3 regions of the Pseudomonas sp. GW823-FHT02C05 genome follow, and region 1 is predicted to be linked to each of the others. Evidence: riboswitches for the same ligand, from Rfam matches in the RefSeq annotation. Region 1 holds a riboswitch; each other region holds the start of a gene.
What was found. Region 1 has a riboswitch for cobalamin ahead of cobO (cob(I)yrinic acid a,c-diamide adenosyltransferase). Riboswitches for the same ligand answer to the same signal wherever they lie in the genome.
Positions count from the first base shown of each region.

Region 1 (3,267 bases):
TTCGCCGACGTTGCTGTTGGAGCCCACGGTGACGTAGAGCTTGCTGCCGTCCTTGCTGGCGATGACGTTCTTGGTCCAGTGATGGTTGAGGGTGCCGCCGGGCAGGTCGACCACCTTGGTGGCGGCTGCGCTGATCTGGGTCTCGCCGCTCTGGTAGGGAAAGCGCAGTAACTTGTCGGTATCGGCCACATACAGGTCATTGCCCACCAGGGTCATGCCAAAGGGCGAATTGAGGTTCTCCAGAAACATTGTCCGGGTCTCCGCCACGCCATCGTGATCCTGGTCCCTTAGCAGGGTGATGCGGTTGGCGCTGGGCACGGCCGCCCCGGCACGGCCCATGACCTTGCCGGCGATCCAGCCGCGAATGCCCTGGCTGTCATCCGGTTTGGGCGGGGCGTTGGTTTCCGCCACCAGCACATCGCCATTGGGCAGGACGTAGAGCCAGCGTGGATGGTCGAGGTTCTCGGCGAAAGCCTTGACCTGGGTGCCGGCCGCGGCCTGGGGTTTTGCACCTTGCGGCCAGCCGATGGCGGGGGCGATGTTGACCGTGGGGATCAGCGTCGGGTTGGGTTCCGGCAGCTTGGGGTTGGGGCCGGTGCCGTCGGACACCTGCAGGCTGGAAGTTTCGCCGCAGGCGGCGAGGCTGGCGGCGATGGCGATCAGTAGGCTGTGCTGAAGCTTGAGCATGCGAATTTCCCTATGAGTGCACGGACGTCGTAGTCATAGAGAAGCATAGCCAGTCGATGGTTCCGCCCGATCAGCGGGCCTCCTTGAAGAGCACGGCGACGCCCGGGTGGTAGTGGCCGGCCTCGTTGTGCAGCTTGCGATAGGCGTAGGGGAAGTACCAGGCCACGGCGCAGCAGTGCTCTTTCTGCAGTTCGTCGAGCATGTCCTGGAGCTCTTCCGGTGTAGCGCTGTGCTGGGATTTTTGTGGGGCAACGAACAGGCACCCCAGTCTCAGGTCGCTGGCGTAGCTGATCTTTCTTGCATCCTGGGCAACGTCCAGCAGTGCCTGGGTCAGGTTCAGGCTGTTGACCCTTGGCCAGCGCTGGGTGGCGTGTATGTAGGCGCGCTCTTCCTTGGTGGCCAGGTACAGGTCGGTGCGGGCGTTGCGCGCACCTTCTTCCTGCTGTTTCCTGCTGGGGCTGTGTTCCAGGCTGACCATCTCGGCCATCCAGGCCGACGCGCTGAGCAGCCCGAGATTGGCCTGCTCGTCGAACCAGTAAGGCGTTTCGTTATCGCCGCGAACCACGTTGTAGCGATCGATGCAATCGAACCAGCGTTCCAGCATCGGGCGCAGGAATTCCAGCTTCGGATTGCTGATGATCATGCCTTGCATCGAACTTACCCCTTATTGTTGTGTGGTTGGCGCCGGGGGCGCTGAAAAGTGGCTATTTGATATCATTGCTCTGAGTGTGGCACAAGATTGGCGTCAGTTTATTGATGCAGTGCAGTTTTGTGCCGGGGGCGACGGCCGGCTTTAATTGACGCTCCACCCCCAACCCTCTAACCTTCGCGACTTGTTTCAGGTGCTCTGTGGCCCGTGGCCGACAGAGTGAAACAGGGAAGCCGGTCAGGGTCTGTTCCAGTGATGGAGCCGACGACGATTCCGGCGCTGCCCCCGCAACGGTAGATGAGTCAAGACTGCGCCTGACGCCACTGTGTCAATGACACGGGAAGGCGCGCAGTCCGGCAGCCATGCCGCTCATGAGCCCGGAGACCGGCCTGATCCATCCAACGGCATCACGGTGGGCGATGCCAGGCTAGCGCCGTCTGTTCCTTTTCCCTGCCCCCCGTTCCCCAGCCCCAACGGAGAGCTGCCCCATGAGTGAATCCCCCGATCGTGACGAGCGCCATCTGGCGCGCATGTTGCGCAAAAAAGCCGTGATCGATGAACGCATTGCCAACTCGCCCAACGAATGCGGCCTGCTGCTGGTATTGACCGGCAACGGCAAGGGCAAGAGCAGCTCGGCCTTCGGCATGCTGGCGCGGTCCATGGGCCACGGTATTCAGTGTGGCGTGGTGCAGTTCATCAAGGGGCGTAACAGCACCGGCGAAGAACTATTCTTCCGGCGTTTCCCCGAGCAGGTGCGCTTTCACGTGATGGGCGAAGGCTTTACCTGGGAAACCCAGGATCGCCAGCGCGATATTGCTGCTGCTGAAGCCGCCTGGGCGGTTTCCAGGGAGTTGCTGAGCAACCCGGATATTGGCCTGGTGGTGCTCGACGAGCTGAACATTGCCCTCAAGCACGGCTACCTGGACCTGGATCAGGTGCTCAGTGACCTGCAGGCACGTCCGCCCATGCAGCATGTGGTAGTGACCGGTCGCGGCGCCAAGCCGGAGATGATCGAGCTGGCCGATACCGTGACCGAGATGGGCATGGTCAAGCACGCCTTCCAGGCCGGGATCAAGGCGCAGAAAGGTGTCGAGCTGTGAGCGTGAATTCATGACTGATGTTCGTCATTGCCCGGCAGTGTTGATCGCCGCACCGGCTTCCGGCCAGGGCAAGACCACGGTGACCGCGGCCCTTGCCCGCTTGCACCGCAACCGGGGGCGCAAGGTTCGGGTCTTCAAGTGCGGCCCGGATTTCCTCGACCCGATGATTCTTGAGCGCGCCAGTGGTGCCGCGGTGTACCAGTTGGACATGTGGATGGTGGGCGAGCAGGAAAGCCGCCGTCTGCTCTGGGAGGCGGCGGGAGAGGCCGACCTGATTCTGATCGAGGGGGTCATGGGCCTGTTCGATGGCACCCCTTCCAGCGCCGATCTGGCACGGCATTTCGGCGTGCCGGTGCTGGGGGTGATCGATGGCACCGCCATGGCCCAGACCTTCGGCGCCCTGGCTCTGGGCCTGGCGCGCTACCAGCCGGACCTGCCGTTTGCCGGGGTGCTGGCCAACCGGGTTGGTACCCTGCGCCATGCGCAGTTGCTGGAAGGCAGCCTGACGGAAGGCTTGCGCTGGTATGGCGCCTTGTCCCGGGAAACCGATATCGAGCTGCCCAGCCGCCATCTGGGGCTGGTGCAGGCCAGCGAGCTGAATGATCTGGACCTGCGCCTGGATGCCGCCGCCGAGGCCCTGGCCAGCAGTTGCCAGGTGGAACTGCCGCCAGCGGTGAGTTTTGCCGCACCCACGCCGGTGGCTTGCGCGCCGCTGCTCAAGGGCGTGCGGATTGCCGTGGCGCGGGACGAGGCGTTTGCCTTCACCTATGGCGCCAGCCTCGATCTGTTGCGAGCCATGGGGGCGCAGTTGAGCTTCTTCTCGCCGATCCA
Region 1 covers NZ_JBXAJU010000003.1:755,717-758,983, forward strand. Annotated here, with positions in the region: gene AC1RGE_RS19890 (PQQ-dependent sugar dehydrogenase) at 1-687, opposite strand, end outside; gene AC1RGE_RS19895 (hypothetical protein) at 758-1,339, opposite strand; cobalamin riboswitch at 1,511-1,743, shown strand; gene cobO (cob(I)yrinic acid a,c-diamide adenosyltransferase) at 1,825-2,436, shown strand; gene AC1RGE_RS19905 (cobyrinic acid a,c-diamide synthase CobB) at 2,447-3,267, shown strand, end outside.

Region 2 (3,267 bases), on a different contig from region 1:
CGTGGTTCTGCACCTGCATCGGATTGGCCAGGCGAAAGCTCGGGTAGTCCTCGGGCAATTGCTCGGCGGCGTCCGCCAGCAGCGCCAGGCTGGAATCGCCGCTGCACAGGATCACCAGCTCGGCGGGGGTTTGTCCCAGGTCGGCAATGTTGTCATCCGACACGAAACCGCCGGGCTGGGTCCTGAGCAGGTGCATGGCTTAGACGCTGAGTGCGGCGCGCAGTTGCGCTTCGAGCTGGGCGGCGTCCAGTTCCTGGCCGATCAGCACCAGGCGCGTGGTACGGGCCTCGTCGGCGCCCCACTTGCGGTCGAAGTGCTTGTCGAAGCGCGTGCCCACGCCCTGGATCAGCAGGCGCATCGGCTTGTTGGGGATGGCGGCGAAACCCTTGACCCGCAGGATGCCGTGCTTGACCACCAGTTGGGTCAGGGCGTCCAGCAGCAGGCTTTCGTCGGCCTGGGGCAGCTCGATGGAGATGGAATCGAAGGCGTCGTGATCGTGGTCGTCGTGATCGTCATCGCCGTCATGGTGATGGTCGTGGTGGCTGTGGCGGCCGTCGATGTGTTCCTCGGAACCGGCACCCAGGCCCAGCAGCACGTCCAGGGGCAGGCGACCGCTGCTGGCTTCGATGACCTTGACCGCCGGCGGCAGCTCCTCGGCCACTTCCAGGCGCACCTTGGCCAGGTCTTCGGGGCTGATCAGGTCGGTCTTGTTGAGGATCACCAGGTCGGCGCTGGACAGCTGGTCGGCGAACAGCTCATGCAGGGGCGATTCGTGGTCCAGGTTGGGGTCGAGCTTGCGCTGGGCGTCCACTTGATCGGGGAAGGCAGCGAAGGTGCCGGCGGCCACGGCCGGGCTGTCGACCACGGTGATCACTGCATCGACGGTGCAGGCACTGCGGATTTCCGGCCACTGGAAGGCCTGGACCAGAGGTTTGGGCAGCGCCAGGCCGGAGGTCTCGATGAGGATGTGGTCCAGGTCGCCGCGGCGCGCCACCAGTTCGCGCATCACCGGGAAGAACTCCTCCTGCACGGTGCAGCACAGGCAACCGTTGGCCAGCTCGTAGACTCGGCCGCTGGCCTCTTCCTCGGTGCAGCCGATGGCGCATTGCTTGAGGATTTCGCCGTCGATGCCCAGCTCGCCGAATTCGTTGACGATCACCGCAATGCGCCGGCCCTGGGCATTGTCCAGCATGTGCCGCAACAGGGTGGTTTTGCCCGAGCCGAGGAAGCCGGTGACGATGGTGACGGGAAGTTTGGCCAGTGTTTTCATCGGATGCCCTTTGGCAAAAGGAGGCGGGCAAACGGGACGAGAACCGCAACGCCGGGCGCGCGGAGATTTCGCCACCGGATCACCCCGCCCGGTTGTAGTGAGAATCTTGGATCGAGGCAGGTCTCCTGGCTGAGGGCTTGCCAGTCGTCGGACCGGCGATTGCTGCGCCTTCCCACCGGCGTCGTCGACGCCCATGCAGTGGCCTTGCAGCAATCGAACCCTTCACAGTTGCGGGGGCAGCCGCGGCATCGACCGCGTTCCCTTCTTAGCTTCGACCCGTGGCCGAAGAACCTCGAAAGCGCAAGGCTACGCAGAGCCAGGGGGACGGTCAATCGACAATGCGCCCGTAGCAGCCGGCTTGCCGGCGAAAGGGCCATTGAACCTTGCACGAACGCGGCGCACACCTGCGCAGCGGTCACGGCAATTGACGCCCCTGCCCCGCCCATGATCTCCTACACACCTTGTTACGGGTGCCCTTTACAGGGTGAAACGGGAAACCGGTGAATCACGTGCTTAACTAAAAAGCCGTGGCCAGTCCGGTGCTGCCCCCGCAACGGTAAGCGAGCGAAGTGTCAGATCCACTGTGCCAAGGCATGGGAAGGCGACACTTGCCGGCACGGCATGACACAGCCCTGCCCCTCGCAAGCCCGGAGACCGGCCCGCAACACTTACATAACAACCCGCGGTGGGCGGGCGCTGTTGCAAACCCTGCGTGGCCATCACGCGGGGTTTTCCTGCGCCTCTACCCCGCTGACACTCCAGAGGGAAGCGCCATGTCGATCATCAGCAGCACCAGCCACTCCGCCAGCACGACCTCCACCCTGAGCCAGCGCCTGGTGGCCGCCATCGGCGCCTCGATCCTCGGCGCGTGCCTGGTGTACTTCGCCGGCTTCTCCCACATCGAGGCGGTGCACAACGCGGCCCACGACACCCGCCACAGCGCCGCCTTCCCTTGCCATTGAGACCTGCCGACATGATCAAGCGTATCGCGCAAACCGCAGGTTTCACCGGCCTCTTGGCCGCCCTGCTGCTGACCCTGCTGCAAAGCTTCTGGGTCGCCCCGCTGATCCTGCAGGCGGAAACCTATGAAAAGGCCCCCGCGGCCGAAGTCCATGAGCACGCCGAAGGCGCCATGGCCGCCCACAGCCACGATGCCGAAGCCTGGGAGCCGGAAGACGGCTGGCAGCGCGTGCTGTCCACCACCGGAGGCAACCTGGTGGTGGCCGTGGGCTTCGCCCTGATGCTGGCCGGCCTCTACACCCTGCGCGCGCCGAACCGCACGTCCCAGGGCCTGCTCTGGGGCCTGGCCGGCTATGCCACCTTCTGCCTGGCGCCGACCCTGGGCCTGCCGCCGGAATTGCCGGGCACCGCCGCAGCCGACCTGGCACAGCGGCAGATCTGGTGGGTCGGCACCGCCGCCTCCACCGCTGTGGGCATTGCCCTGATCGTGTTCGCCCGCAACTGGCTGCTGAAGGTCCTGGGCGCGGCCATCATCGCCGTACCCCACGTGATCGGCGCGCCGCAGCCGGAAGTGCATTCGATGCTGGCCCCGGAAGAACTGGAAGCGCAATTCAAGATCGCCTCGCAGCTGACCAATGCGGCCTTCTGGCTGGCGCTCGGGCTGATCAGCGCCTGGTTGTTCCGACGCAAGAGCGCGGGCCAGTACTCGGCATGATCGAAGTGAGCGCAGCGCCGACCCTGGTGGTCGGCCTGGGCTGCCAGAAAGGCTGCCCGGTGACCACGCTGCGCGCCTTGCTCGACCAGGTCCTGGCGGCGCACCAGTGGCAGGCCCGGCAGGTCCTGGCCCTGGCCAGCATCGACCTCAAGCGCAACGAACCCGGCCTGCTGCAACTGGCGGAGCAACTGGAACTGCCGCTGACCTGTTTCAGCAGCGGCCAGCTCGCCCCCTTTGCCCTGCGCCTGAGCCACCGTTCACAGATAGCCTTCGAACGTACCGGCTGCTACGGCGTGGCCGAAAGTGCCGCCCTGGCCCTGGC
Region 2 covers NZ_JBXAJU010000001.1:1,945,523-1,948,789, forward strand. Annotated here, with positions in the region: gene cobN (cobaltochelatase subunit CobN) at 1-196, opposite strand, end outside; gene cobW (cobalamin biosynthesis protein CobW) at 200-1,270, opposite strand; cobalamin riboswitch at 1,369-1,580, opposite strand; cobalamin riboswitch at 1,722-1,947, shown strand; gene AC1RGE_RS08710 (CbtB domain-containing protein) at 2,044-2,232, shown strand; gene AC1RGE_RS08715 (CbtA family protein) at 2,244-2,945, shown strand; gene AC1RGE_RS08720 (cobalamin biosynthesis protein) at 2,942-3,267, shown strand, end outside.
Region 2: it holds a riboswitch for cobalamin, as region 1 does, so the genes downstream of both, AC1RGE_RS08710 (CbtB domain-containing protein) here and cobO (cob(I)yrinic acid a,c-diamide adenosyltransferase) in region 1, are expected to answer to the same signal.

Region 3 (3,267 bases), on a different contig from region 1:
GCGGCGCTGGACACCGCCCCGGGCGCTGAAATCGGCCTCGACCCGGCCATGTTCCAGGCCCTGCAACTGGCGCCGGGCGAGCCGGTACGGAGCGTTGCCTTATGAACCGGCCCCTGTTGCCCCCCTGCCCGGCGTCATTGCCAGGAGCCCGCCAATGATCGTCCGTCCGATCCGCGTCACCGATCTGCCGGCGGTCTTGAGCCTGCTCGAAGGCAGCTGTCGCGAACTGAACAACCTGTCCACCGACCCCGAGCGCCTGGCCCATCGGGTGCGCTGGGCGCAGCGAGCCTTCGCCAACCAGGTGGAGCGGGCCGATGCCGACTACCTGTTCGTCATGGAAGATGACGAGCAGCAGGTGATCGGGGTCTGCGGCCTGAGCGGCGCCATCGGCCTGCGCGAGCCCTGCTACAACTACCGGGTCGGCACCACCCACGGCAGCGCCCCGGTGCTGGGCATCGAAAAGCACATCCCGACCCTGTTCCTGTGCAACGAGATGACCGGGCAGTCGCTGCTGTGCTCGCTGTTCCTGCGCCGCGATCACCGCCAGGGCTACACCGGCCGCCTGCTGTCCACCGCGCGCCTGCTGTTTGTCGCCGAATTCCCCCGGCTGTTCGGCGACAAGCTGGTGGCCGAACTGCGCGGCCAGCTCGACAGCCAGGGCCGCTCGCCGTTCTGGGACAGCCTGGGGCGGCACTTCTTCAAGATGGGTTTCCAGCAGGCCAATCGCCTGTCCAGCCACGGCAGCAAATCCTTCATCGCCGAACTGATGCCGCGCCAGCCGCTGTACACCTGCCTGCTCAGCCCCCAGGCACAGGCCGCCATCGGCCAGGCCCACGCCAGCACCGAACAGGCGGTGAGCATCCTGCGCGACGAAGGCTTCAGCCATCAGGGCTGCATCGACATCTTCGATGGCGGGCCGCTGATCGAGGCCGAGGTGGCGAAGATCCGCAGCGTGCGCGAAAGCCAGACCCTGCCCCTGCTGGTGGGCACTCCGGACGCACAGGCGCCGGTGTGGCTGATCCACAACCGGCGCCTGGAAAGCTGCCGCATCACCGCCGCCCCCGGGCGCCTGGTTTCGGGTTGCCTGCTGGTGGACCGGCTGACCGCCAAGCGCCTGCAACTGCAGCCGGGCGACTCGGTACGGGCGGTGCCGCTGCTGGCCTGCGAGTCACGCACGGCCCTGCACGCACAGCGGCACCTGGCCCCGCAAAGCGCCCTGCTCCTGTAGCCGCTGCCGCAGGCTCGGGCCGCGCTCGGAAGCACGGCCCGCAGGGGCGCGAAATCTCAAGACCGCTGAGGTGCTCGACATGAGACTGCCAAGCAAGGCCCTGCGGGCCTTTGCGCAGCCTCGTGGGCTCGGCAGCGGCTACAGAGGCGTCAGGGCGATGAATCCGGTAACACCTGGCGGCAGGCGCAACGTTGACGAACGCCGGGGCGGATGTTCATATGCCGCCCAGTTTCAGGTGCCTCCTGCCGCCGCGCAGGAGGTGAAACGGGAAACCGGTGCGCCCCTTTTCGGGCAAGTCCGGTGCTGCCCCCGCAACGGTAAGCGAGTGCTGCATTCAACAGGCCACTGTACCCAAGGTATGGGAAGGCGAATGCCGCCAGACTCGCAAGCCCGGAGACCGGCCTGTGACGTCTGTTTGGCAATCCTGCGGTGGGCGGGCATGGGCCGGTATGGTCGCGTGCCCGTGGCCGATACCCTCTCCTGCGTGCTTCCCGAAGACACTTTCGAGAAGACCAACAATGACAACACCTGACACTTTCCTTGCACGCGACTGGCGTGCACCTCGCCGCACCATGAGCGGCGCCCTGCTCGGCTGCCTGTTCAGCCCCCTGCTGCTGGCGGACGACAGCCCCCTGACGCTGGACCGACAATTTGTTTCCGCCCCCTCGGTGGAGTCCACCACGGTGGCCGAAATGGCCCGGTACGGCAGCAAGGTGGAGATCATCGACCGCCAGCAGATCGAACGCGCCGGCCCTAGCAGCGACATCACCCGGGTCCTGCAGATGTACGTGCCGGGGCTGTATGTGGCGCCCAAGAATGGCCCCTTCGACTACGGCACCTACTCCCTGCTGGGCGGGCGCAACGACGACACCCTGATCCTGCTGGACGGCGTGCGCCTGAACAACCGCCTGTACGGCGGCCTGTACCTGGATACCCTGCCGGCCAACGCCATCGAGCGCATCGAGGTGCTCAAGGGTGGCCAGAGCCTGCTGTTCGGTACACAGGCGGTGTCCGGGGTGATCAACATCGTCACCCGCAGCCCGCAGACCCGCGACGTCTCCGGCGAGGTCAACCTGGGCCTGGACAGTTTCATGGGCACGAGCGGCGATGCCCGCGCCGAGCAGATCCTCAGCAACGGCCTGGGCGAGCTGGGGCTGTTGGCCTATGTCAGCCACAACGTCTCCGATGGCTACCAGCCATTTCGCAACAGCGCCTACAACGCCAACACCCGGGACAAGAAACGCAGCTATGAAGTGACCACCTTCGGCGCCAAGGCGATCCAGGGCCTTGGCGACGCTTCGCGGCTGGAACTGTTCTACCAGTACAGCGACGCCAACCTGGATTTCGCCCGCCCGGTGAACAACCGGAAAACCACCAACGACCGCATCCAGCAGATCGCCACCGCGACCTTCGAGCAGCGCCTGGGCGAAGGCTTCAGCTACTTCGTCAAGGGCCATGTCAACGACTGGGACACCCGCTACACCAGGATCGACAGCCTCGACGACGCCAGCCTCAAGGTGCGCAACCACAACGACTACTGGGGCTTCACCGACTGGGGCCTGCAGGCCGAGGGCAAGGCCGAGCTGGACGGCGGCCACGTGCTGGTATTGGGCACCGACAACCAGTGGTTCAAGGGCCAGGACGACGTGCTCAAGATCGACAACAAGCAGGCCCAGGCCAATGCCCTGTACACCCAGCTGCGCCCGGTGTTCGACGCCCTGCCCGACTGGCACCCGAGCCTGGGCGTGCGCCACGAGAAAATCAGCGGCGGCGAGAGCGCCACCGTGGGCATGCTCACCTCGCTCTACGACCTGACGCCCCACTGGCAACTGCGCGGCCAGTACGGCAGCGCCTTCAAGCTGCCCAACGCCGAGCAGCTGTACGCCAACGAGGACTACGAAAAAGGCAACCCCGACCTCAAGCCGGAAAAGAGCCTCAATGCCGAGCTCGGCCTGGACTACAAGGGCAGCCTGCTGGCCGGCGAATTCAACGCCAGCGTCAGCGCCTTCCACCGCAAGATCGACGACCTGATCACCCTC
Region 3 covers NZ_JBXAJU010000001.1:248,439-251,705, reverse strand. Annotated here, with positions in the region: gene AC1RGE_RS01225 (arginine N-succinyltransferase) at 1-105, shown strand, start outside; gene AC1RGE_RS01220 (arginine N-succinyltransferase) at 155-1,228, shown strand; cobalamin riboswitch at 1,445-1,648, shown strand; gene AC1RGE_RS01215 (TonB-dependent receptor plug domain-containing protein) at 1,801-3,267, shown strand, end outside.
Region 3: it holds a riboswitch for cobalamin, as region 1 does, so the genes downstream of both, AC1RGE_RS01215 (TonB-dependent receptor plug domain-containing protein) here and cobO (cob(I)yrinic acid a,c-diamide adenosyltransferase) in region 1, are expected to answer to the same signal.